One region of the Pantoea sp. C1E2 genome, then DNA from elsewhere that is predicted to be linked to it. Evidence: riboswitches for the same ligand, from Rfam matches in the RefSeq annotation. Region 1 holds a riboswitch; each other region holds the start of a gene.
The links. Region 1 has a riboswitch for thiamine pyrophosphate ahead of thiM (hydroxyethylthiazole kinase). Riboswitches for the same ligand answer to the same signal wherever they lie in the genome.
Positions count from the first base shown of each region.

Region 1 (7,207 bases):
AGTGGAGATCGCCGTGGTACGCCGCGCCGCGCAGGAGATCAGCCCCGAGGGATTGATGGCGCTGGAGCATAACTTGCAGCTGCAGCGTTTAGCCGCCGATCGTCACGACAGCCAGGCATTTTTAACGCTGGACGATGAGTTTCACCGCTTAATCGCCGAAGGAATTAACTGTTCGCTGGCGTGGGAGACGGTGGAAAACATCAAAGCCACCATGGATCGCGTGCGCTTCCTGACCTTGAGCGAAGTTTCACCGCCAGAGAGTTTGATTCAGCAGCATCAAGACATCTACAACGCGTTAAAAGCACAGGATGTTGAAGAGGCAGAAACTGCGATGCGCCGTCATCTGCAGGAGATGATTTTGACCATTACGCCGATTGCTGAACGCAATAGCGAGTGGTTTGAAGCGCCTTAACATGGTTCTCGCGGACGGGCAGTGCACTGCCCGACCGCGAAATGGCAAGCAAGCCAGGTTTAATTAAGCAATGGTCACATCTTTCGCCAGATAGACATCCTGCACCGCATTAATCAGCTGCACGCCCTCTTTCAGCGACTTCTTAAACGCCTTACGACCCAGAATCAGCCCCATACCGCCCGCACGTTTGTTGATTACTGCAGTACGCACAGATTCGGCAATATCGGTGTCCCCTGCAGACGCCCCACCTGAGTTAATCAATCCGGCACGGCCCATATAGCAGTTCGCCAGCTGGTAGCGCACCAGATCGATCGGATTCTCAGTGGTTAGCTTGCTATACACGCGCTCATCGGTATGACCGAATTTCACCGCTTTATAACCGCCGTTGTTCTCGGCCATCTTCTGCTTCACGATGTCTGCGCCAATGGTGGCTGCCAGATGGTTGGCCTGACCGGTTAAATCGGCGCTGGCATGATAATCCACGCCGTCTTTCTTGAAGCCATCATTGCGCAGATAAGCCCACAGCACAGTCACCATGCCCAGTTCATGGGCACGCTCAAAGGCCGATGAGATCTCTTCAATCTGACGACGTGACTGCTCTGAACCGAAGTAAATCGTCGCGCCCACCGCTACTGCACCCAGATTGAATGCCTGTTCGACGCTGGCGTACAAGGTTTGATCGTACTGAGTGGGATAGCTCAGCGTTTCGTTGTGGTTCAGTTTGACCATAAACGGAATACGGTGCGCATAGCGGCGCGAGACCGAGGCCAGCACGCCATAGGTGGATGCCACGCAGTTACAGCCGGCTTCAATCGCCAGCTCAACGATGTTCTTCGGATCGAAGTAAGCCGGGTTGGCGGCAAAGGAGGCGCCCGCGGAGTGCTCAACGCCCTGATCGACCGGCAGGATTGACAGATAGCCGGTGCCCGCCAGGCGGCCAGTGTTATACAGGGTTTGCATATTACGCAGTACGGCAGGAGAACGATTGTTATCGATCATTACGCGATCGACGAAATCCGCGCCCGGTAAATAAAGGCTGTCCGCTGGAATGGTCATGCAGCGATGTTGAAGAAGAGAATCCGCTTCTTTGCCCAATAACTGTACGATGTCCGTCATGTTGGCTCCTGAATAAATGGCTGGAATGGAACCGGCAATGGCCGATTCGCCCCCAACAGCCTGGACCGAAATGCGCCAGGCTGGCAAATTGCTGACACCATTTTTCAGACGGATACGCAGTAAAAAAATTCTGCCACCTTGCTATGAGCCGCCTTCAGTTTGAGTCCTGTAACGCGGAGGCACGCCTTAATGTCGGTTTTGCCTTACCACCATTGATGGAAATGGTGCACTGGCCCGATGCCTTTACCCACTTCCAGCGAGTCCGCGTGTAGCAAGGCCTGCTGCAGCCAGGCTTTGGCCTCTGTGACTGTGTCAGCCCAGTTATCATGACGCGGGCGCAGTGCAGCCAGCGCAGCTGACAGCGAGCAGCCGGTGCCATGGGTATGGCGCGTATTGATGCGCGGTGCGGTGAAGCGCTGACGCCCTGCACGTGTAATCAGCCAATCCGGGCTTTCGGCATCACTAAGATGGCCACCCTTCATCAGTACCGCTTCACAACCGAGATCCAACAGCGCATCGCCCTGCATCAACATGGTTTTCTCATCCTGCGCCATATCGCGTCCCAGCAATGTTGCCGCTTCGGGCAGATTGGGCGTGATCAGTGACACCTGCGGCAGCAGCAGTTCTCGCACGCTGGCCACCGCATCGGGCGACAGCAGCGGGTCGCCGCTTTTGGCAATCATCACCGTATCCAGCACCACAAACGGCAGGCTGGCGCGTTTCAGCCGCTCGGCCACCACTTCGACAATCGCGGTTTCCGACAGCATGCCAATTTTGGCGGCATCGATACGCACATCGTCCAATACCGAATCCAGCTGCGCGCCGACGAAGTCCGGTTCAATGCGATACACCGACTGCACGCCGCAGGTATTTTGCGCCACCAGCGCGGTGATCACGCTGGTGCCATAAGCGCCCAGTGCGGAGAAAGCTTTGAGATCCGCCTGAATGCCCGCGCCGCCGCTCGGGTCAGTACCAGCAATAGTTAACGCGTTGATGCGTTTCATACGACAACCTCCAGCGTCCATAATTTGTCGAGGAATGCCGCGACAAAACTGCCCGGTCCTTCAACGGCGCGCGCCGCCTGCTCACCCGCCATTGACATCACGCGACAAGCCGCCGCGACATGCTGCAAGCGATCGCCCGGCAAACTGCTGAGCGCCGCCACCACGGCGGAAAGCGCACAGCCGGTGCCGACCACCCGCGTCATCAGCGGGCTGCCGCCTGGAATGGCCAGCGTGCGTTTACCATCGGTGACGTAATCGACTTCACCAGTGACTGCCACCAGCGTGTGGTAATCCTGCGCCAACTGCTGCGCCGCGCTCAGTGCGGCATCGGCCTGATGCACGCTGTCCACGCCGCGTCCGCCCGCAGCCTGATTAGCCAGCGCGAGGATTTCCGAGGCGTTGCCACGAATCGCGGCGGGATGCAGGCTCAACAGCTGCTGGCAGAATTTGGTGCGGAATGAGAGTGCACCAACGGCCACCGGATCGAGCGTCCAGGGCATGCCCGCCTTTTGTGCAGCCTGCACCGCCGTCAGCATCGCATCGCGACGATCGCGGGTTAAGGTGCCGACGTTGATCAACAGCGCATCGGCAAAACCGGCAAACTGCGCAGCTTCTTCGGCATCGATCACCATCGCGGGAGAGGCCTGTAAAGCCAGCAGCACATTGGCGGTAAAGGTTTGCACCACGTCATTGGTCATGCAGTGCACCAGCGGAGACTGCTGCCGTAGCAGTTGCAGGGATTGCGCGAGTTGCGCGGGGGAAAGAAGGTCAGGCTGTGTCATAAAACTCCCAACCGGCGATCAAGAAGGCGAATGCGGTCAGGCATCTGACTTCCCTACGCTGGCATTATCCAGATCAGGTCAGCGGGTGTATCTCAGCCCTGCTTTACAGGGGCACCCCGAGTCATGGCATGGTAAACATGCCGCACACAGAATAAGGCGCGTAAGGGGAATTGTAAATCGTGGTGGTGTGCAGGGCGCGCAAAATGGCACTAAATCAAATGAGTGAAAATAATTTGATATCGTGAATTTAAAAAGGCCTGCCTCGATCAATTTTTATTAATATTCAACCTGCGACTGAATCTGCCAAATTTATTCTGATCATTGAAAAATCGACTAATAAACACGCGCATAAGCATTCATTGATGCACATCAACGCCCCACCCGGCGTGGCAAGGCCTAATCCCCCTCCGGACTTGAAGAGAGTCACTGCCAATCCAATTCCGGAATCGATAATGATCTCAAAATTATTCAGCTTTATTCCGCACGCCCATAAATGGCACGACATTCGTATTTCACGTAAAGGCGCAATTTGCCCTTCCGGCCGCCATTATTTTTCTACCTATGTTGAAGCCCAATGCAAAGGTTGCGGCGAGCATTTGCATAAAATTTATTATCGCGACATTAGCGATGCGGAAGCACGCCGTTGGTTAGGATGAATAACAGGCAAAAAAAAGCCCCGCAACATCCGTTGCAGGGCCTTGGTGTGGCTATAGCAGGAACTTATTCAGCAGGCTGCGTACGGATCAGGTAATCGAACGCGCTGAGTGAGGCTTTCGCGCCTTCGCCGCTGGCGATGATGATCTGCTTGTACGGCACCGTGGTGCAGTCACCCGCCGCGAACACGCCTTTCAGGCTGGTTTCGCATTTGGCGTCGATGATGATCTCGCCCATCTTGTTACGTTCTACCGCGCCTTCAAGGAAGGTGGTGTTCGGCAACAGACCAATCTGCACGAAGATACCGCTCAGCGCGATCTCGTAGCTGGTCTGGTTGTTACGATCGATATAAGCCAGACCGGTGACTTTGCTGCCGTCGCCTTTCACTTCGGTGGTCTGCGCATTAAGAATCACATCCACGTTTTTCAGGCTACGCAGTTTGTCCTGCAGCACTTTGTCAGCGCGCATTTCGCTGGCGAATTCCAGCAGTGTCACGTGCTCAACCAGACCTGCGAGGTCGATAGCCGCTTCAACGCCGGAGTTACCGCCGCCGATCACCGCCGTGCGCTTGCCTTTGAACAGCGGGCCGTCGCAGTGTGGGCAGTAGGTCACGCCTTTGGTGCGATACTGCTCTTCACCCGGCACGCCCATGTTGCGCCAGCGTGCGCCGGTGGCAATGATGATGCTGCGTGATTTCAGCACCGCGCCAGACGCGGTTTCAATCGCGTGCAGACCGCCCTCTTTCGCAGCTGGGATCAGCTTGATGGCGCTCTGAGTGTCGATAACGTCAACATCGTAATCATCGACGTGGGCACGCAGTGAACCGGCCAGCTTAGCGCCTTCGGTTTTCTGTACTGAGATGTAGTTTTCGATGTCCACGGTGTCGAGCACCTGGCCACCAAAACGCTCGCCCATCAGGCCAGTGCGGATACCTTTACGTGCAGAGTAAATCGCTGCCGCTGCGCCCGCTGGGCCGCTGCCGACGATCAGCACTTCATAGGCGTCACGCTTGTTCAGCTCTTCTGCTGCACGCTTCTCTGCGTTGGTGTCCACTTTGCCGACGATTTCCGCCAGGCTCAGACGGCCCTGACCGAACTCTTTACCGTTGAGGAATACGGCTGGAACGCCCATCACATTACGTTCGGTGATCTCGTTCTGGAACATCCCGCCGTCGATAGCGGTGTGGCTGATGCGTGGGTTCAGCACCGCCATCAGGTTCAGCGCCTGTACCACGTCAGGACAGTTGTGGCACGACAGTGAGTAATAGGTTTCGAAATGCAGGTCAGTGTCCAGAGCCACCACTTGCTCCAGCAGGCTCTGCGACTCTTTCGAAGGGTGTCCACCGGTCTGCAGCAGGGCCAGCACCAGTGACGTAAATTCGTGCCCCATTGGCGAGCCGGCGAAACGCGGGCCGTTATTGCTGCCTGGGTTAGTGATCAGGAAAGAGGGTTTACGAACCGGACGATCATTCTCTTCACGGAAGCTGACTTTTTCTGACAAGCTCGCGATATCGGCTAACAGAGAACGGATCTCCGCAGATTTAGCGCCATCATCCAGTGTGGCAATCAACTCAACCGGTTTCGTTAATTTCTCAAGGTAAGCCTTGAGCTGTGTTTTTAAATTGGTATCGAGCATAGTGAGTTCCTGTCATGAAAATCGGGTGCCGTAGCACCCGATTGAGAAAGATCGAATGGCTGGGTGTTGCTTAGATTTTGCCAACCAGGTCCAGAGATGGAGCCAGTGTTGCTTCGCCTTCTTTCCATTTAGCTGGGCACACTTCACCTGGGTGAGAAGCCACATACTGAGCCGCTTTGATTTTACGGATGAGGTCAGATGCGTCACGGCCAATGCCTTCAGCGGTGATTTCGATAGCCTGGATGATGCCCTGTGGGTCAACAATGAAGGTACCGCGATCTGCCAGACCTTCGTCTTCGCGCATGATTTCGAAGTTACGGGTCAGTGCGCCAGTTGGGTCGCCGATCATCGCATATTTGATTTTTGCGATGGTGTCAGAAGAACCGTGCCAGGCTTTGTGGGTAAAGTGCGTGTCAGTAGAAACAGAGTAGATGTCTACGCCCAGTTTCTGCAGCTCTTCGTGATGGTCTGCTACGTCACCCAGTTCAGTCGGGCAAACGAAGGTGAAGTCAGCCGGGTAGAAGAAGAAAACACTCCATTTACCTTCAACGTCTTTCTCGGTTACGTCGATGAATTCGCCGTTTTTGAACGCTGCATTTTTAAATGGTTTGATTTTGGTATTAATGATGGACATAGGTGACCTCCGTTAAAAGATGTGATGCAAGTTACAGTTTTTTCGGGCCAACTTCTAATACGCAGACGTTATCAATCAGATAATCAAAAGCTATCAAAACGCTGATGCCAGATTCCATGCGGCTTGCCGCGGCATTCTACACAGAAAGCCTGATGATTTGACAGGCTTTATCTTTTTCCGTCGGCTACTGTTACCTGGGGTCGCCATTTAACGCGACCGCCCCCAATGGCAAAAGGTACGCATAAATGCGCCCCCTACAAAAATCCTGCTTTGTTGTAGGGTTGCCATTTATGGCGACCGTCACGCGACATCCCTTTTGATATGCTGGAGCCCCTGCTTGGAAATTCGATTATTTGACGAAGCCGACCGCCCTTTTCTGCGCACGCTGTTTCTGGCGTCGCGCCGTCATAACTGGACCTGGCTGGATGGCGATGATTGGGCGCTGGAAGATCTGGATGGCGTGATTTTGGGGGAAACGGTGTTAGTGGCTTTGATCGATGGGCATCGCGCCGGATTTGCCGGCATCCTTCCTAACGATAATTTTTTGCATAGCCTGTATGTCGATCCCGCGTTTCAGGGACAAGGAGTGGGTAGCGCCTTGCTGGAAGCGGTACATCAGCGCTTCACCTCAACCGGTGCGTTGAAATGCCTGATGCTGAATGAGCCCGCGCAGGCGTTTTACCTGAAACATGGCTGGCAGCGTGAAGCCACCGGTGAGAGCGAACAGGGAAAATATGTGTTGATGCATTTTCCGCTGACGACACGCGCCAGCGGAAAAAGGGTTCGTTAAACCGCGCGGAAAGCAATATCGGCCGGAATCACTTCGCCCTGCCAGTAGAGCTGGGCGGCCACGCGACCGGCTAGCTGACGATACAGCGCGGTGAATTCGCTGTCCGGACGGCGGATCACCGTCGGTTCACCATCATCCAAATCTTCACGCAGATTAATGTGCAGCGGCAGTTGCGCCAGC
Region 1 covers NZ_JBSZHT010000002.1:3,093,672-3,100,878, forward strand. Annotated here, with positions in the region: gene ACXI0A_RS14840 (FCD domain-containing protein) at 1-412, shown strand, start outside; gene fbaB (class I fructose-bisphosphate aldolase) at 476-1,528, opposite strand; gene thiD (bifunctional hydroxymethylpyrimidine kinase/phosphomethylpyrimidine kinase) at 1,732-2,532, opposite strand; gene thiM (hydroxyethylthiazole kinase) at 2,529-3,314, opposite strand; TPP riboswitch at 3,348-3,443, opposite strand; gene ACXI0A_RS14860 (hypothetical protein) at 3,767-3,970, shown strand; gene ahpF (alkyl hydroperoxide reductase subunit F) at 4,035-5,603, opposite strand; gene ahpC (alkyl hydroperoxide reductase subunit C) at 5,674-6,237, opposite strand; gene ACXI0A_RS14875 (GNAT family N-acetyltransferase) at 6,575-7,027, shown strand; gene apbC (iron-sulfur cluster carrier protein ApbC) at 7,024-7,207, opposite strand, start outside.

Region 2 (7,207 bases), on a different contig from region 1:
CATGCCGAATGGGCTAGTTGTTGCGTTCTGCAGGTTGAAGCATGCAACATGAGAGATCAGAGATGAGTAATGCACAGAGTGTTGCGGGCCAGCTAATTAACCAGCCCGCAAACGATTATTGCTCCAGCGAGTAGCGCGTCATCGGCGCCACATCCTTGATCAGCCCGTTGGCTTTCATATATTCACCAAACGCCTGATACCGTGCTTTATCAAAGGTCGCGCTGTGCCCATCAAACAGCGGTAATGTCGCTTCCCATGCCTGATGATTGAGTTTGGTGTTCAGCTCAGGATACTGCTTAATAAACGCCTTCCAGGCTTCTTCCGGATGCGCACGCAGCCACACTACACCCGCGTCCAGGCCGCGTAAGAATGCCGGTATACGCTTGTCCTGGGCGGCGGACTTATTGTTCGCCAGAAGGATCAGCTCATCATAAGCGGGCACCCCATAATCTTCGGGTTTGAACACCACCGGTTTCGCGCCCTTATCCTGCAGATCGATTAGCTCGTAGTTGCGGAAAATGGTCATCGCGCCATCGATTTTGTGCGTCAGCAGCGCTGAAGTCGAATCCATGTTCAGGCTGATTAATTTCACCGAATTGATATCCACACCCTGCGATTTCAGCATATTGCGGATTGCCACATCTTCCGATCCTGGCACCGCATAGCCCAGCGTTTTTCCCGCTAAATCTTTGAGTGAATGGATATCGCTGGACACGGTAGTCAACGTATTCAGCGGCTGACCAATCAGCGTGCCGACGCGGATCACCGGAATGTCTTTTTCCACCAGCGTGTAAAGCTGTGGCTGATAACTGATCGCCAGATCGGCCTTACCCGCCGCCAGCAGCAGCGGCACCGACGCCGAATCGGCGGGGGCTATCATCTCGACATCCAGCCCTTCTTTCTTGAAAGCGCCGCTGTACTGCGCGGCAAAAATAGCTGCATGGTTGGGGTTCACAAACCAGTCGAGCAGCAGGCGAACCTTCTGTTCGGCGTGCGCGCTGGTGGTCGCCAGCAGCAGCAATGCGGTAATCGCGGTACGTAGGGTGTTCAAGGGACGTCCTTATGTTGAGTGCCAGAGGAATTTTTTACGCAGCAATGTGACGCCGCCGGACAGCAGCAGAGCCAGCATCAATAACAGCAATAAAGCAGCAAAGCTGGTGGCGGTTTCCAGCCGGGCGTTGGATTGCATCATCAGATAGCCCAGCCCTTCGCTGGCACCCACCCATTCGCCAATCACCACCCCAATCGGAGCCAGCACCACCGCCATCTGCAAGCCGGAAAAGAATTGCGGTAGCGCAGCCGGCCAGCGCACGTGCCAGAAAACCCGCGCACGTGAAGGATTAAGTGTACCCGCCAGCTCCAGCCAGCCGGAGGGCGTGCGGCATAGGCCATCGAACAACGACAGGCACAGCGGGAAGAAGACAATTAACGCTGCGACCACCACTTTGGAGGCGATGCCAAAACCCAGCCACAGCACCAGCAGCGGTGCCAGCGCAAACACAGGGATCGCCTGACTGGCGGTCACCAGCGGAAACAGCACGCGGCGCAAAGTCTGGCTGCCTGCCATCAGCACCGCCAGAATGACGCCCGTCCCGACGCCCAGCAGCAGCGCCAGTACAATCTCTGCCAGTGTATACAGCGCGTGATGCGCTAATAGCTGGCGATGCAGCCATAGTGCTTCCATCACCGCCAGCGGCGAAGGTAATAAAAAGTCAGGCACGCCGTGGTGCCGCGCCAGCAGCCAGCCGCCCAGCAGCACTGCGATCAGATAGATCGCGCTAAACAGTTTTTTCATCTTGATTCAGTCGTGAGAAGAGTTCGCCCTGAGCCTGTAACAGGCCGGGATCGTCAAGGGATCGAGGGGCGTCACCAACAGGGACTGGCCAGGCTTCAACCGTCAACGGCTGGTCGTGTAACAGCACGATGTCGTCGGCCATACGACAGGCTTCCAGCGGATCGTGCGTAACCAGCAGCACCGTTTTGCCCTTAAGAAGCGTGGCGGTCAGGGTTTGCAGGCTGAGTTTAGTCATCACATCCAGCGTGGCGAAAGGCTCATCCATCAGCACGACTTCGCGTTGGGCATACAGCGTACGTGCCAGTGCCACACGCTGACGCATCCCGCCGGAAAGTTTATCCGGTGAGGCTTGCGCCACCTCACCTAGCTTCACCTGCTCCAGTAGCGACATTGCGCGCGAGCGATCGGGTTTTTCACCGTTGAGACGCGCCGCAAGCATCACGTTTTCCAACACCGTCAGCCAGGGATACAACAGATCCTGTTGCCCCATCCACGCCACTTTGCCCGGTAAGCCGCTAATTTCGCCCTGTTGCGGCTGCAACAACCCCGCCACCAGCAGCAATAAGGTGCTTTTCCCAATGCCGCTGCGGCCTAGCAGCACAGTGGTTTTACCGCCGCGCAGTTGCAGATTGAATTGCTGGCACAGCGCCTGTTCGCCCCAGCTAAAGGTGATGTCCTTAAAACAGATCGGAGTCATGGTCGTCGTGCCGCCAGCATCGCCAGTCGGGTAAATCCTCGTTCTGTTAGCACCGAGGCTGCCTGCGCCGCGCGAATTCCACTGGCACACACCAGCACGATGCGCCGATCTTGCGGCGGCTGCCAATCGGCTATCGCCTGCGGCAGAATACGTTCGACGTTGTTCGCTACGCTGACGGGCGCTTCTTCCTCACCGCGTAATTCGACAATGCAATCGTCGGCTGTCAGTAGTGGCTCATCGATAAAGGGCACGATGTTCTCAGGTTCTTCTGCGCCGTCGAAACGGAACGCGCGAATATGCCAGTTAATGAAGTCACAGTTGATGACGCTGCCCAGTGGCGAAGGCTGCAGGCTCAGCAGCACGCTTAACGCCATCTGTGCCTGCATTGCGCCCAGCGTGGCCACCGCCGGCCCCATTACGCCCGCGGTGTTGCAGTTGGCTGCTGAGGTGGGTAAGCGCGGAAACAGCGCCCGATAGCTGGGCGCGATGCCGCAGAAGCCACCGACGTAGCCCTGGCGACCCAACACCGAGGCACTGATCAAGGGAATCTGCGCTGCCAGACAGGCGTCGGAAAGTTGATAGGTCACCGCGAAGTTATCAGCGGCATCGACCACCAGATCGATATCCGTGAGAAGGTGCGGCAGATCGCTGGCGCCAATAGCCCGTGGCACCACCTCTATCTGCACCTCGGGATTACGATGCAACAGCGCCTGTTGCGCCCGTGCTGCCTTGCTGTGACCGATGTCCTGCATCGTAAATAGCGTCTGGCGATGAAGGTTGTGCAGGGCCACTTCATCGTCGTCACACAGGCGGATAAAACCGACGCCTGCGCCAACCAATTGCGGCAACAACGTGGCACCCAATCCGCCCGCCCCCACCACTAATACGCGCGCATCCGTTAGTTTTTGCTGACCTGCTGTGCCGATTTCCGGCAGCATCATCTGCCGTTGATAGCGATCCATGGTGGCTCCTTAACTCAGACTCGCCAGACCAAAGATCGGTGTAGAAGCCGCCGCCATATCGCGCTTCTCCATCAATCCGGCACTGCGTGCGGCCTGTCCCGCTTCTATCGCCAGACGGAAACCGTTCGCCATGCCAACCGGATCGCCGGCTTTCGCCACGGCAGTATTGAGCAGGATGCCATCGAAGCCCATTTCCATCGCCTGCGCGGCCTGCGATGGCGCACCGATACCGGCATCAATAATCAGCGGGATATCGCTGAACCACGCCCGCATCGCGCGCAATCCTTCGATATTGCGCAGACCCTGCCCGGAACCGATGGGTGCGCCCCACGGCATCAGCAGTTCGCAACCGGCTTCCAGCAGCTTCTCACCGACGATCAAATCTTCGGTGGTGTACGGGAAGACCTGAAAACCGTCCGCACACAGGATGCGTGCCGCTTCAACCAGCGCAAAAGGATCCGGCTGGAGCGTGTCGGCATGACCGATTACTTCTAGTTTGATCCACGAGGTATTGAACAGCTCACGTGCCATCTGCGCGGTGGTCACCGCTTCTTTCACCGTGTGACAACCCGCGGTATTCGGCAGCACGCGAATGTCCAGACCGGTCAGCAGTTCGCGAAAAGCCGCACCCGCCGCGCCTTCACGACGCAAACTGACGGTGATGATGTCCGTGCCGGAGGCGGCAATCGCCTGTTGCAGAATCGCCGGTGACGGATAGCCCGCGGTGCCGAGTAGAAAACGTGACTGGGGAGCGAAATCGTAAAACATGGTTCAACCTCCCTGCATCGGGGACAAGACTTCCAGCTGGCAGCCCTCTTCGAGTCGCTGGCTGCTGTACTGACTTTTGGGCACAAAGTTGCCGTTGAAAGCGCTGGCGACGCAGGCGGCATCAATTTGCTGTTCGATCAGCAATTCGCTGAGCGTGCTGGCCTCGGTGCGGATCGCTCGGCCGTTAAGCTGAATGTTCATAGGATTGTTCCCCGAAAAGGCGCTGCATCAACTGTTCTGCCATCATTGGCGCCAGCAGAAAACCGTGGCGATACATGCCATTAAGATAGAAGGTGTCGTTTTGATAGTGGATTTCCGGCAGGTTGGCCGGATAGGCAGGACGTAAACCGCTGCCGCTTTCCACCACGCGGGCTTCGGCAAGGGCAGGATGGATGGCGTAAGCCGCGCTGAGCAGTTCCATCATGGCGCGCGCGCTAATCGGGCTGGCATCGTCACTTTCCACCATGGTGGCACCGAGCATGAAATGGCCGTTACGGCGCGGCACCAGATAGCACGGAAAGCGCGGATGCAGCAGGCGAATTGGACGCGAGAACTGCACCTCATCGCTGTGCAGAATCACCATTTCACCACGCACCGCCCGCAGACGCGGAAGATCGGTTTTGGCATGCATGCCACGGCAATCAATCACCCGCCCCGAAGGTTGTTTTGCATCAAAACGCACGCCGCGCTGTAACAGCTTTTCGCGCATTTCGGTGAGCGCCAGGCGCGGGTCAAGATGTGCTTCCCCGGCAAAAAACAGGCCGCGCGCAAAACGCCCGGCCAGCAACGGTTCAATGTCACCGGGATCGACCCATTGGTGCTGTTCGGTCATGCGTGCGAAGCGAGTCAGTTCCTGGCTGTCGCGCGGTGGCGCCACCACCAGCGTTCCCTGATGCGCCACGCTGCTGACGCGCTGTTGCCACCAACCAGCGGCGTGTTGCCCGAGAGAGATCACTTCCTGGGGTGCACTTTCAGATTCGCACCAGGGTGCGAGCATGCCGCCAGCAAACCAGGAGGCGGGCTGGCGGGAATCGTCGCCAATGACGTCGACGTCTTCGCCGCGTTCAGCCAGCAGCGTTGCCACGCAGAGGCCTGCCACGCCGCAGCCTAATACTGTCCAGCGACTCACAGCAGGTTATCCAGGATATAAAGGGAATTCACATCGGCCTCTCAGTGTTGACTGAGACCCGCAGATACAGGAGGAGGGAAAGGGCGCGAGCGATCCTCTGCGCCAGACAACACCGGAGCGGTGCTGTCAGTCTTCCTACGCCAGTATCAACTGGGTCAGGTTCAAAGGGTCGCTAAGCCGCGCATTGCGCTTTTAGCCTCTCAGTCTCTTTGGCGAGACTCCCCCGACGCGTCTATTTGTATTGCAGGTGCAGGTCGCCGTCAAGCACGGATTGCCGAAGACAGCCGTCACGTCATCGCATAGCATTTATCGCTACGTGCACGTTCTGGATCGAAAACGTAACATATGGTATACAAAGGCATTATTGCTACTTTTCAAGCGCAAAGAAATTACAGGTGATGTTGGACTCATTATGAAAAATATTAGAATTGCCTTTATTAAAGCCGGTTGGCACAAAGAGATCGTGCACAATGCTTTGGTGGGTTTTGAGCAAGAATTAAAAGCACAGAATGTTGAAGCGGAATTAAAAGTGCTGGAAGTGCCGGGCGCATTTGAAATGCCGCTGCTGGCAAAACGCCTAGCGGAAACCGGCAAATACGACGCGATCGTTGCGGCTGCGCTGGTGGTGGATGGCGGTATCTATCGCCACGATTTCGTTGCTGCAGCAGTCGTTGATGGCCTGATGAACGTTCAGCTGACCACCAATGTTCCGGTGTTCTCCGTTTCGCTGACGCCACACAATTTCCAGCCGGTCGATGTGCTGGAAAACTTCTATACCGAACACTTTATTAAGAAAGGCAAAGAAGCCGCGCGTGCTGCGCTGGCCATTCATAATTTGTCGATCGATTAATTCTCTCTCAGGAACACTTCATTATTCGCAGTGAAGTGTTCTTGCTCTCAATAATACCTCCCTGCCCTTAAGAACAATATGTTCTACGCTATTTCGAAAATCGCATAAGCCACTTTCACTGCTCTCCTCTGCAACTTCAACTTACGTAAATTTTTGTCGTAAACAGCAAAAGGTGTACAAAAACACTTCACATTCATAGCATTCACTATAATGTATAGCACAGGCTATACTTCTCAGGGGATGACTATGTTGACCAGGCACGTTGTATCGGTTGTGATGCTTACGCTCGCGATGAGCACTTCGGCATTTGCTGCCGACAAACTCAAAGTGGTCACCACTTTCACGGTGATCGCAGACATGGCAAAAAACGTCGCGGGTGATGCCGCCGAAGTGACGTCTATTACCAAGCCCGGCGCAGAGATCCACGAATACCAACCTACCCCAGGCGATATCCGTCGCGCACAGGGCGCCGATCTGATCCTGGTAAACGGTTTTAATCTGGAGCAGTGGTTTAGCCGCTTTTACCAGCGCTTGAAAGGCGTGCCTGAAGTCACGGTGACCGAAGGCATTGAACCCTTAGGCATCACCGAAGGCCCTTACAACGGTAAACCCAACCCGCATGCCTGGATGTCACCAGACAATGCGCTGATTTACGTCGATAACATCCGCAAAGCACTGCAAAAATACGATCCCGCCAATGCCGCCGTTTACCAGGCCAATGCCGATCGCTATAAAGCGCAAATCCAGCAGACTCTGGCACCGATGCGCGCCGGGATCGAAAAATTGCCTGAAAACCAGCGCTGGCTGGTGACCAGTGAGGGCGCGTTTTCCTATCTGGCGCGTGATTTAGGTCTGAAAGAACTTTATCTGTGGCCGATCAATGCCGATCAGCAGGGCACGCCGCAACAGGTGCGCAAAGTGATCGATGCGGTCAGAACTCAAAACATTCCGACCATCTTTAGCGAAAGCACCATCTCCGCCAAACCGGCCCAACAGGTCGCGCGTG
Region 2 covers NZ_JBSZHT010000004.1:424,987-432,193, forward strand. Annotated here, with positions in the region: gene ACXI0A_RS23490 (ABC transporter substrate-binding protein) at 116-1,051, opposite strand; gene ACXI0A_RS23495 (ABC transporter permease subunit) at 1,061-1,795, opposite strand; gene ACXI0A_RS23500 (ATP-binding cassette domain-containing protein) at 1,779-2,492, opposite strand; gene ACXI0A_RS23505 (ThiF family adenylyltransferase) at 2,489-3,454, opposite strand; gene ACXI0A_RS23510 (thiazole synthase) at 3,464-4,222, opposite strand; gene thiS (sulfur carrier protein ThiS) at 4,226-4,423, opposite strand; gene ACXI0A_RS23520 (FAD-dependent oxidoreductase) at 4,407-5,351, opposite strand; TPP riboswitch at 5,467-5,586, opposite strand; gene ACXI0A_RS23525 (6,7-dimethyl-8-ribityllumazine synthase) at 5,764-6,201, shown strand; gene ACXI0A_RS23530 (metal ABC transporter solute-binding protein, Zn/Mn family) at 6,478-7,207, shown strand, end outside.
Region 2: linked by a shared signal. The riboswitch ahead of ACXI0A_RS23520 (FAD-dependent oxidoreductase) and the one ahead of thiM (hydroxyethylthiazole kinase) in region 1 are both predicted to bind thiamine pyrophosphate.

Region 3 (7,207 bases), 2.6 Mb from region 1:
GTGCTGTGCGTGACCGCACTGGGTGAAGATGTGGCAGCCGCGCAGAAGAATGCTTATGCGCTGGCTAAGCATATTTCCTGGGAAGGCAGCTTCTGCCGCAAGGATATTGGTTACCGCGCGATTAACCGCAAGTAATCAACAAGGGGCACTCTGAGTGCCCCTTAATTTTTTCCGCTTCAGAAATCACTCTCTTTCGGCTGCCAGCTGCATTCATCCTCTGGCGTCGCCCGCAGCAACTGCACGCCTTCAGGCGCCTCCAACCACGACACCATTAACGGTTGTGGCTGGCTTCGCTGCTGCTGGGATAACGTGGCAATCATTCCGCTATCAAACGGTGCATTAACTACTTTGCCATCACAGTCGCGTATCTGTGTTGCTCCCAGCCAATGTCCCTGCTTCAGCAATACTCGGCCACTTAGCAATGCATTACTTTGCTCCAGCATACGTTGTGCATCAAACCGGTAGAGTTCCACCGTGTCACCACTCACCGCTTCGCGACGCCCCGCCAGCTGGCGTTGCATGAAGTTGAGATTACCGAGATGGTCGAAGCGTAACGTCACATCATCCGGTTGCTCGCCTGCCACACTGCGCTCAACGCTGATCAGTTTGTTCTGCTGCCAGTTGTAGTCAGTGGTTTCCATGGCATCGCCATTGAAGGGGGTATAAACGGTACGCAGATGGACAGCTTGATGATCACTGTTCTTACGCCAGATGCGCACAGTGCCGCGATCGGCCAGATAACCGCTCGCCGTAAAGGCAGGAAGATCGTGAGTGGAACTACAGCCCGCGAGTAGCGCACCGAGTAACAGGGCGCAGACGCGCTGAGTAATCGTGTTCAGCATGACAGGCCCCGATAACAAAAAGGGGCGATGTCGCCCCTCTTTTAAAGCTTAAACCGCGATGCGGAAAACTTACTTAACTGCGTCTTTCAGAGCTTTACCAGAGACGAACGCTGGCACGTTAGCTGCAGCGATTTTGATCTCGTTGCCAGTCTGTGGGTTGCGACCGGTACGCTCAGCGCGGTGGTTCACTTTAAAAGTACCAAAACCAACCAGTTGTACAGCATCACCTTCTTTCAGAGACTCAGTGATCGCAGCCAGGGTAGATTCCAGCGCAGCTTTAGCCTGGGTTTTTGACAGGTCAGCTTTCTCTGCGATCACATCAATCAGTTGAGTCTTGTTCATAAGTTATCCTTAAAGTGTATTTATCGCTTGCTAAGCAACGAGTGCGAGGGAAAAGCCATATTCTGGCACTCTTCAACCTGCACGCAAAGATAGCCACAATTTTCAGCCCCCCAAATGTAGACCAGACAGGGGGCTGATGTGAAGCCTCCAGGCGCGGTAATTCAGGCCTGAAGTCACGTTTTATCGCCTTATTGCTGAAAAAGTATACCGATGTTACTGATTCCCGCTTCGCGCAGGTCAGAACGTAACCCCTTAATCAGCTCAAGGTCGCGCTCTTCGCAGTCTGCCAGCAGGCGGAAAATCTCCCACTGCATATCCCATTCATCAATCACCGCCTGATTTTCACGCAGCTCTTCATCGGTCATTTCACGACCGGCCTGCGTCATTTCAAGGATAGCGACGGTGGTGATCGAGGTGCGGCTGACTTCGATCGCGTGCTCCAGAGTTTCGCCGCTGAGTTGTGCATGCACAACTTCGCTCAACGCAACACAGGCATCGATCGCTGGATGGACACCGTAGATATCAAAATCATCGCCATTCGGAATCGCTGATTCCAGCTTTTCCAGTTGGCTATCGAAGTTAATCTTAGCGTCTTTAACCGTCAGGCTCTCCCAGACAAGATCAAGGATGCGGCGATAGAGCTGCGGATCGGCAAATTCGGTCTGCTGACAGAAGGCCCAATAGTTGGGGAACATCCGCTCGCACAGACAGGCCATGAAGGTCATATGCTGCCAGCTTTCCAGCTTCGCCAGACGCAAATGGACGGGGTTCTGTAACATCAAACTTACTCTCAATAGGTTAGCTGGCGGCAGTGTACCGCAAAAGCCGCGCGCAAACAGCGTTAACGCGCATTTTGCCAACGTAGAAATGTCGGTCGACCTGAGGCAACCGCATCGGCCCAGCGTGTGGGTTCGGGCAGGCGATAGCCCGACGTACATAATTCCACCCAATGCAGCGCACTCTCCAGGCTGATTCTATGCCCCGTTGAGACAAACAGCGGGTTACAGCGCGCTTTACTGCGCCACACCCAGCCAATCTGCTCACCTTTATCCATTAGCGGCTGACGACTCCCCGGTTCCCCGCTTAGCTCGGCAAACCGACCACACAGCCGTTTCTTAGCCACGCCAATAGTGGGCACATCCACCAATAAACCGAAATGGGCAGCCACCCCGAGCCGTCGCGGATGAGCAATACCCTGACCGTCAACAAACAGGAGATCAGGCTGATGAGTGAGCTGTTGCCAGGCGGCGAGGAGTGCGGGTACTTCGCGAAAGGACAAAAAACCAGGGATGTACGGCATGGTGGTTTCGATACGCGCAATGCGATGCTCCACCAGCTGCAATGAGGGGTACTCCAGCACGATTAGCGCCGCGCGGGTAATGGCGCCTTCCTGCTCAAAACCGACGTCCGCACCGGCGATAAAACGAGGCGGCAGGACGTCAAAATCATCCTGCCGCACCACGTCAGCAGCGCGTTGAAGCTGTTCGGCTCGCAGCGCGGCTAAATCCATGCTTAGCCCTGATGGTAAGGGCGTGACAGACGATGCACGGCTTCCACGAATGCACCGGCATGTTCTGGCGGCACATCCTGATGGATGCCATGGCCCAGGTTGAAGACGTGGCCTTCACCCGCACCGAAGCCTTCCAGAATGGTGGCCACTTCCTGCTCGATACGTGCTGGCGGTGCATACAGCATGGATGGATCCATGTTGCCCTGCAGCGCCACTTTGTCACCTACACGACGACGGGCATCGGCGATATCGGTGCTCCAGTCCAGACCCAGGGCATCACATCCGGTGGCCGCGATAGCTTCCAGCCATTGACCACCGCCTTTGGTGAACAGTGTAATCGGCACGCGGCGACCTTCGTTCTCGTGTAGCACGCTATCAACGATTTTGTGCATGTAGTAGAGCGAGAACTCACGGTAGTCGCGACCTGTCAGCACGCCGCCCCAGGTGTCGAAGACCATAATCGACTGTGCACCCGCTTTAATCTGCGCGTTCAGGTAAAGAATGACGCTGTCAGCCAGCTTATCCAGCAGCTTATGCAGAGTTTGCGGCTCGGCATACATCATCTTTTTGATTTTGGTGAAAGCTTTGCTGCTGCCGCCTTCGACCATGTAGGTCGCCAGCGTCCATGGGCTGCCAGAGAAGCCGATCAGCGGCACTTCGCCTTTCAGGTTATGGCGAATGGTGCGTACCGCATTCATCACATAAGCCAGCTCGTCCTCTGGATCCGGAATCGGCAACTTATCAACATCTGCGCGGCATGTAATAGGATTTGAGAAACGCGGGCCTTCACCCGTTTCAAAGTAGAGCCCCAGTCCCATCGCATCAGGAATTGTCAGGATATCGCTGAAGAGGATCGCTGCATCCAGCGCATAGCGACGCAGCGGCTGCAAGGTGACTTCGCACGCCAGCTCGGCATTCTTACACAGCGACATAAAATCACCGGCTTCAGCACGCGTGGCTTTATACTCCGGCAAATAGCGCCCGGCTTGTCGCATCATCCATACCGGGGTGACATCTACCGGCTGACGTAACAGGGCGCGCAGATAACGATCGTTCTTCAGTTCACTCATAATGGGCTCTCTCATGCTAAGGCCGCCAGTGTAGCATTTTCACGGCGCGCTGGCGCGACACAGGGCAACGGTATCTTCAATCAACCGTCGTGCCACCGTACCCGGCGGCGGGAGTAGCGGCAGATCGTCATAACGATACCAGCCAGCATCCAGCAACTCTTTGCCATCGTGTTGCAAGTCTCCGCCTTCATACTCGGCCATAAATGCCATCATTAAGGAGTGCGGGAAGGGCCACGGCTGCGAGGTGACATAGCGGACATTTTTCACCCGTACGTTGCTCTCTTCCATCACCTCACGCGCCACGGCCTGTTCCAGCGTTTCCCCTACTTCAACAAAGCCAGCCAATACTGTGTAAATGCTGTTGCGATGGCGCGCATGGTTAGCCAGCAGGATCTCATCGCCTCGGCGAATAGCCACGATAATGCACGGCGCGATCTGCGGATAATAGCGCTCGCGGCAATGGTGACACAGGCAGGCAAACTCACGTTTACTGAGGTGCATTTCGTGTCCGCAGTAGCCGCACCAGCGATGGGATCGGTAAAACTCCGCCAGTTGAACACCGCGCCCAACCATCTGGAAAAGCCCAACATCTTCGTCGATTAGCTGGCGAACAGAGCCCATATTATCCGGGCGTGATTCTCGTATCAGCCAGACATTTTCAGCCTGCCACTCACCAATTAATATCGCGGTCTTTCCTGTCAGGCCAAAATCGCCGGATAAGCCATGCGGCAGCTCGCCTTGCGGTAACCAAAGTTTTTGTTCATGGCTGACAATCCACCAGCCAGCGTCTACGCTTGAGATCTCACGTTGCATCTTATTCGTTGTCCTTAGCGTCGAATGGCACGCTGAAATCCTGATGTTAAGTGTGTAATGGATAACTATAACTCACCCGGAGCCCCATATGCTTACCCAGTTAGATGACCTGGCCAGGCGTGTAAGTGGCGGTAATGAATTAGTCGACGCGTGGCTGCGCGCGCGCCGACAGTTGCTTGTCAGCTATTACGCATTAATCGGCATGAAGCCCAATAAAGAGGCGCTCAGTGCGCTGGATGAACAGGCGTTGGATGCATTTTGCCACAGTCTGGTGGATTACCTTTCAACCGGTCATTTCAGTATTTATGAACGTATTATCAGCGAGATGGAAGGAGACAGCCCACTCATTGCGGCGGCACAAATCTATCCGGCTTTGGAAGCGAATACCGATCGCATGATGCAACTGTATGACAGCCATCTACAGCAGGCGATCAATGACGATAACTGTGTTGAATTCCAAAAGGCGTTGTCCGAAGTGGGTGAAGTGCTGGAGTCACGCTTCACGCTGGAAGATAAGCTGGTGCAACTAGCCTGGGATAACCAGCTGGCGCGCCCGCCAGTCGCCAATGAAAGCAATATGGCTCGCCCCGCTTAAACTCGCACTATGTAAAAAACTTGTTATTCCGAAAAAGCCCTCTTATGCTGAATGGGCTTTTTTATTGTCTCTTTAACCAAATGAGAGCCTACGTTTTGCGATTATCGTAAAACATTACCTTGTCGGAGTGCCCTAAGGGGCTGAGACCGTTTATTCGGGATCCGCGGAACCTGATCAGGTTAGTACCTGCGAAGGGAACAAGAGTAGACATTATCAGAACGGTGCATGCTGGCGCCCCGCATCGCCCCTGTTACTCCTTCCGAACTCTGGACAAGCAACTTCCCCTTCATTCAGGAAACTTGCTATGTCTGTTGCTAAAACTTCTCGTCGTGAACAACGCGCACAAGCGCAGGAATTTATCGATTCGCTGCAAGGCACCGCATTCCCCAATTCAAAACGTATCTGGATTACTGGCAGCCGTTCGGATATCCGTGTGCCGATGCGCGAAATTCAGCTCAGCCCGACACACATCGGCGGTAGCAAAGATCACCCTCAGTATGAACAGAATGAACCGGTCCCGGTGTATGACACGGCGGGCGCTTATGGCGATCCCGCAGCCACCATTGATGTTCATCAGGGATTAGCCAGGCTACGTGCTAACTGGATAGCAGAACGCGATGATAGCGAAACCATCCACCAGCTGAGCTCGCATTACACCCAACAGCGCTTAGCCGACGAAGGGCTGGATCACCTGCGTTTCGAGCAGTTGCCGCAGCCGCGTCGTGCCAAAGCCGGCCGCTGCGTCACACAATTGCATTACGCACGCCGGGGCATTATCACGCCGGAGATGGAGTTCATCGCGGTGCGGGAAAATATGGGGCGTGAGCGTATTCGCGGTGAAGTATTGCTACAACAGCATCCAGGACACAGCTTTGGCGCCAATCTGCCAGAAAATATCACCGCCGAATTTGTTCGTCAGGAAGTCGCCAGCGGTCGCGCCATCATCCCCTCCAATATCAACCACCCCGAATCCGAGCCGATGATCATTGGCCGAAATTTCCTGGTGAAGGTGAATGCCAATATCGGTAACTCGGCGGTGAGTTCATCCATTGAGGAGGAAGTTGAGAAGCTGGTGTGGTCAACACGCTGGGGCGCCGATACGGTGATGGACCTCTCCACAGGCCGCTATATCCATGAAACGCGCGAGTGGATTTTACGTAATAGCCCGGTGCCGATTGGCACAGTACCTATTTATCAGGCGCTGGAGAAAGTGAACGGCGTGGCGGAAGACCTTAACTGGGAAATCTTCCGCGATACGTTGCTGGAGCAAGCCGAACAGGGAGTTGATTACTTCACTATTCACGCCGGAGTACTGCTGCGCTATGTGCCGATGACCGCCAAACGCCTGACCGGCATAGTCTCACGCGGTGGGTCGATAATGGCGAAGTGGTGCCTGTCACATCATCAGGAAAGTTTCCTCTACCTCCACTTCCGTGAGATCTGTGAGATCTGCGCCGCTTATGATGTGGCACTCTCACTCGGCGATGGCCTGCGTCCCGGATCGATTCAGGACGCCAATGATGAAGCCCAGTTTGCCGAATTGCACACGCTAGGTGAGCTGACCAAAATTGCCTGGGAATACGATGTTCAAGTAATGATTGAAGGTCCAGGCCATGTGCCGATGCAGATGATTCGCCGCAACATGACCGAACAGCTAGAGCACTGCCACGAAGCGCCGTTCTACACGCTCGGCCCACTCACCACCGACATCGCACCCGGTTACGATCATTTCACCTCCGGCATCGGTGCCGCAATGATTGGTTGGTTTGGCTGCGCCATGCTGTGCTACGTCACTCCGAAAGAGCACCTCGGTTTGCCGAATAAAGAAGATGTGAAGCAGGGACTGATCACCTACAAGATCGCCGCGCATGCCGCCGATCTGGCCAAAGGCCATCCCGGCGCGCAGATCCGCGATAACGCCATGTCGAAAGCGCGCTTCGAATTCCGCTGGGAAGATCAGTTCAATCTGGCGCTCGATCCACATACCGCGCGTGCCTATCACGATGAGACATTACCGCAGGAATCGGGCAAAGTG
Region 3 covers NZ_JBSZHT010000002.1:530,561-537,767, reverse strand. Annotated here, with positions in the region: gene purD (phosphoribosylamine--glycine ligase) at 1-135, shown strand, start outside; gene ACXI0A_RS02725 (DUF1481 domain-containing protein) at 177-842, opposite strand; gene hupA (nucleoid-associated protein HU-alpha) at 912-1,184, opposite strand; gene ACXI0A_RS02715 (YjaG family protein) at 1,373-1,963, opposite strand; gene nfi (deoxyribonuclease V) at 2,026-2,694, opposite strand; gene hemE (uroporphyrinogen decarboxylase) at 2,697-3,764, opposite strand; gene nudC (NAD(+) diphosphatase) at 3,804-4,577, opposite strand; gene rsd (sigma D regulator) at 4,666-5,172, shown strand; TPP riboswitch at 5,286-5,386, shown strand; gene thiC (phosphomethylpyrimidine synthase ThiC) at 5,477-7,207, shown strand, end outside.
Region 3: linked by a shared signal. The riboswitch ahead of thiC (phosphomethylpyrimidine synthase ThiC) and the one ahead of thiM (hydroxyethylthiazole kinase) in region 1 are both predicted to bind thiamine pyrophosphate.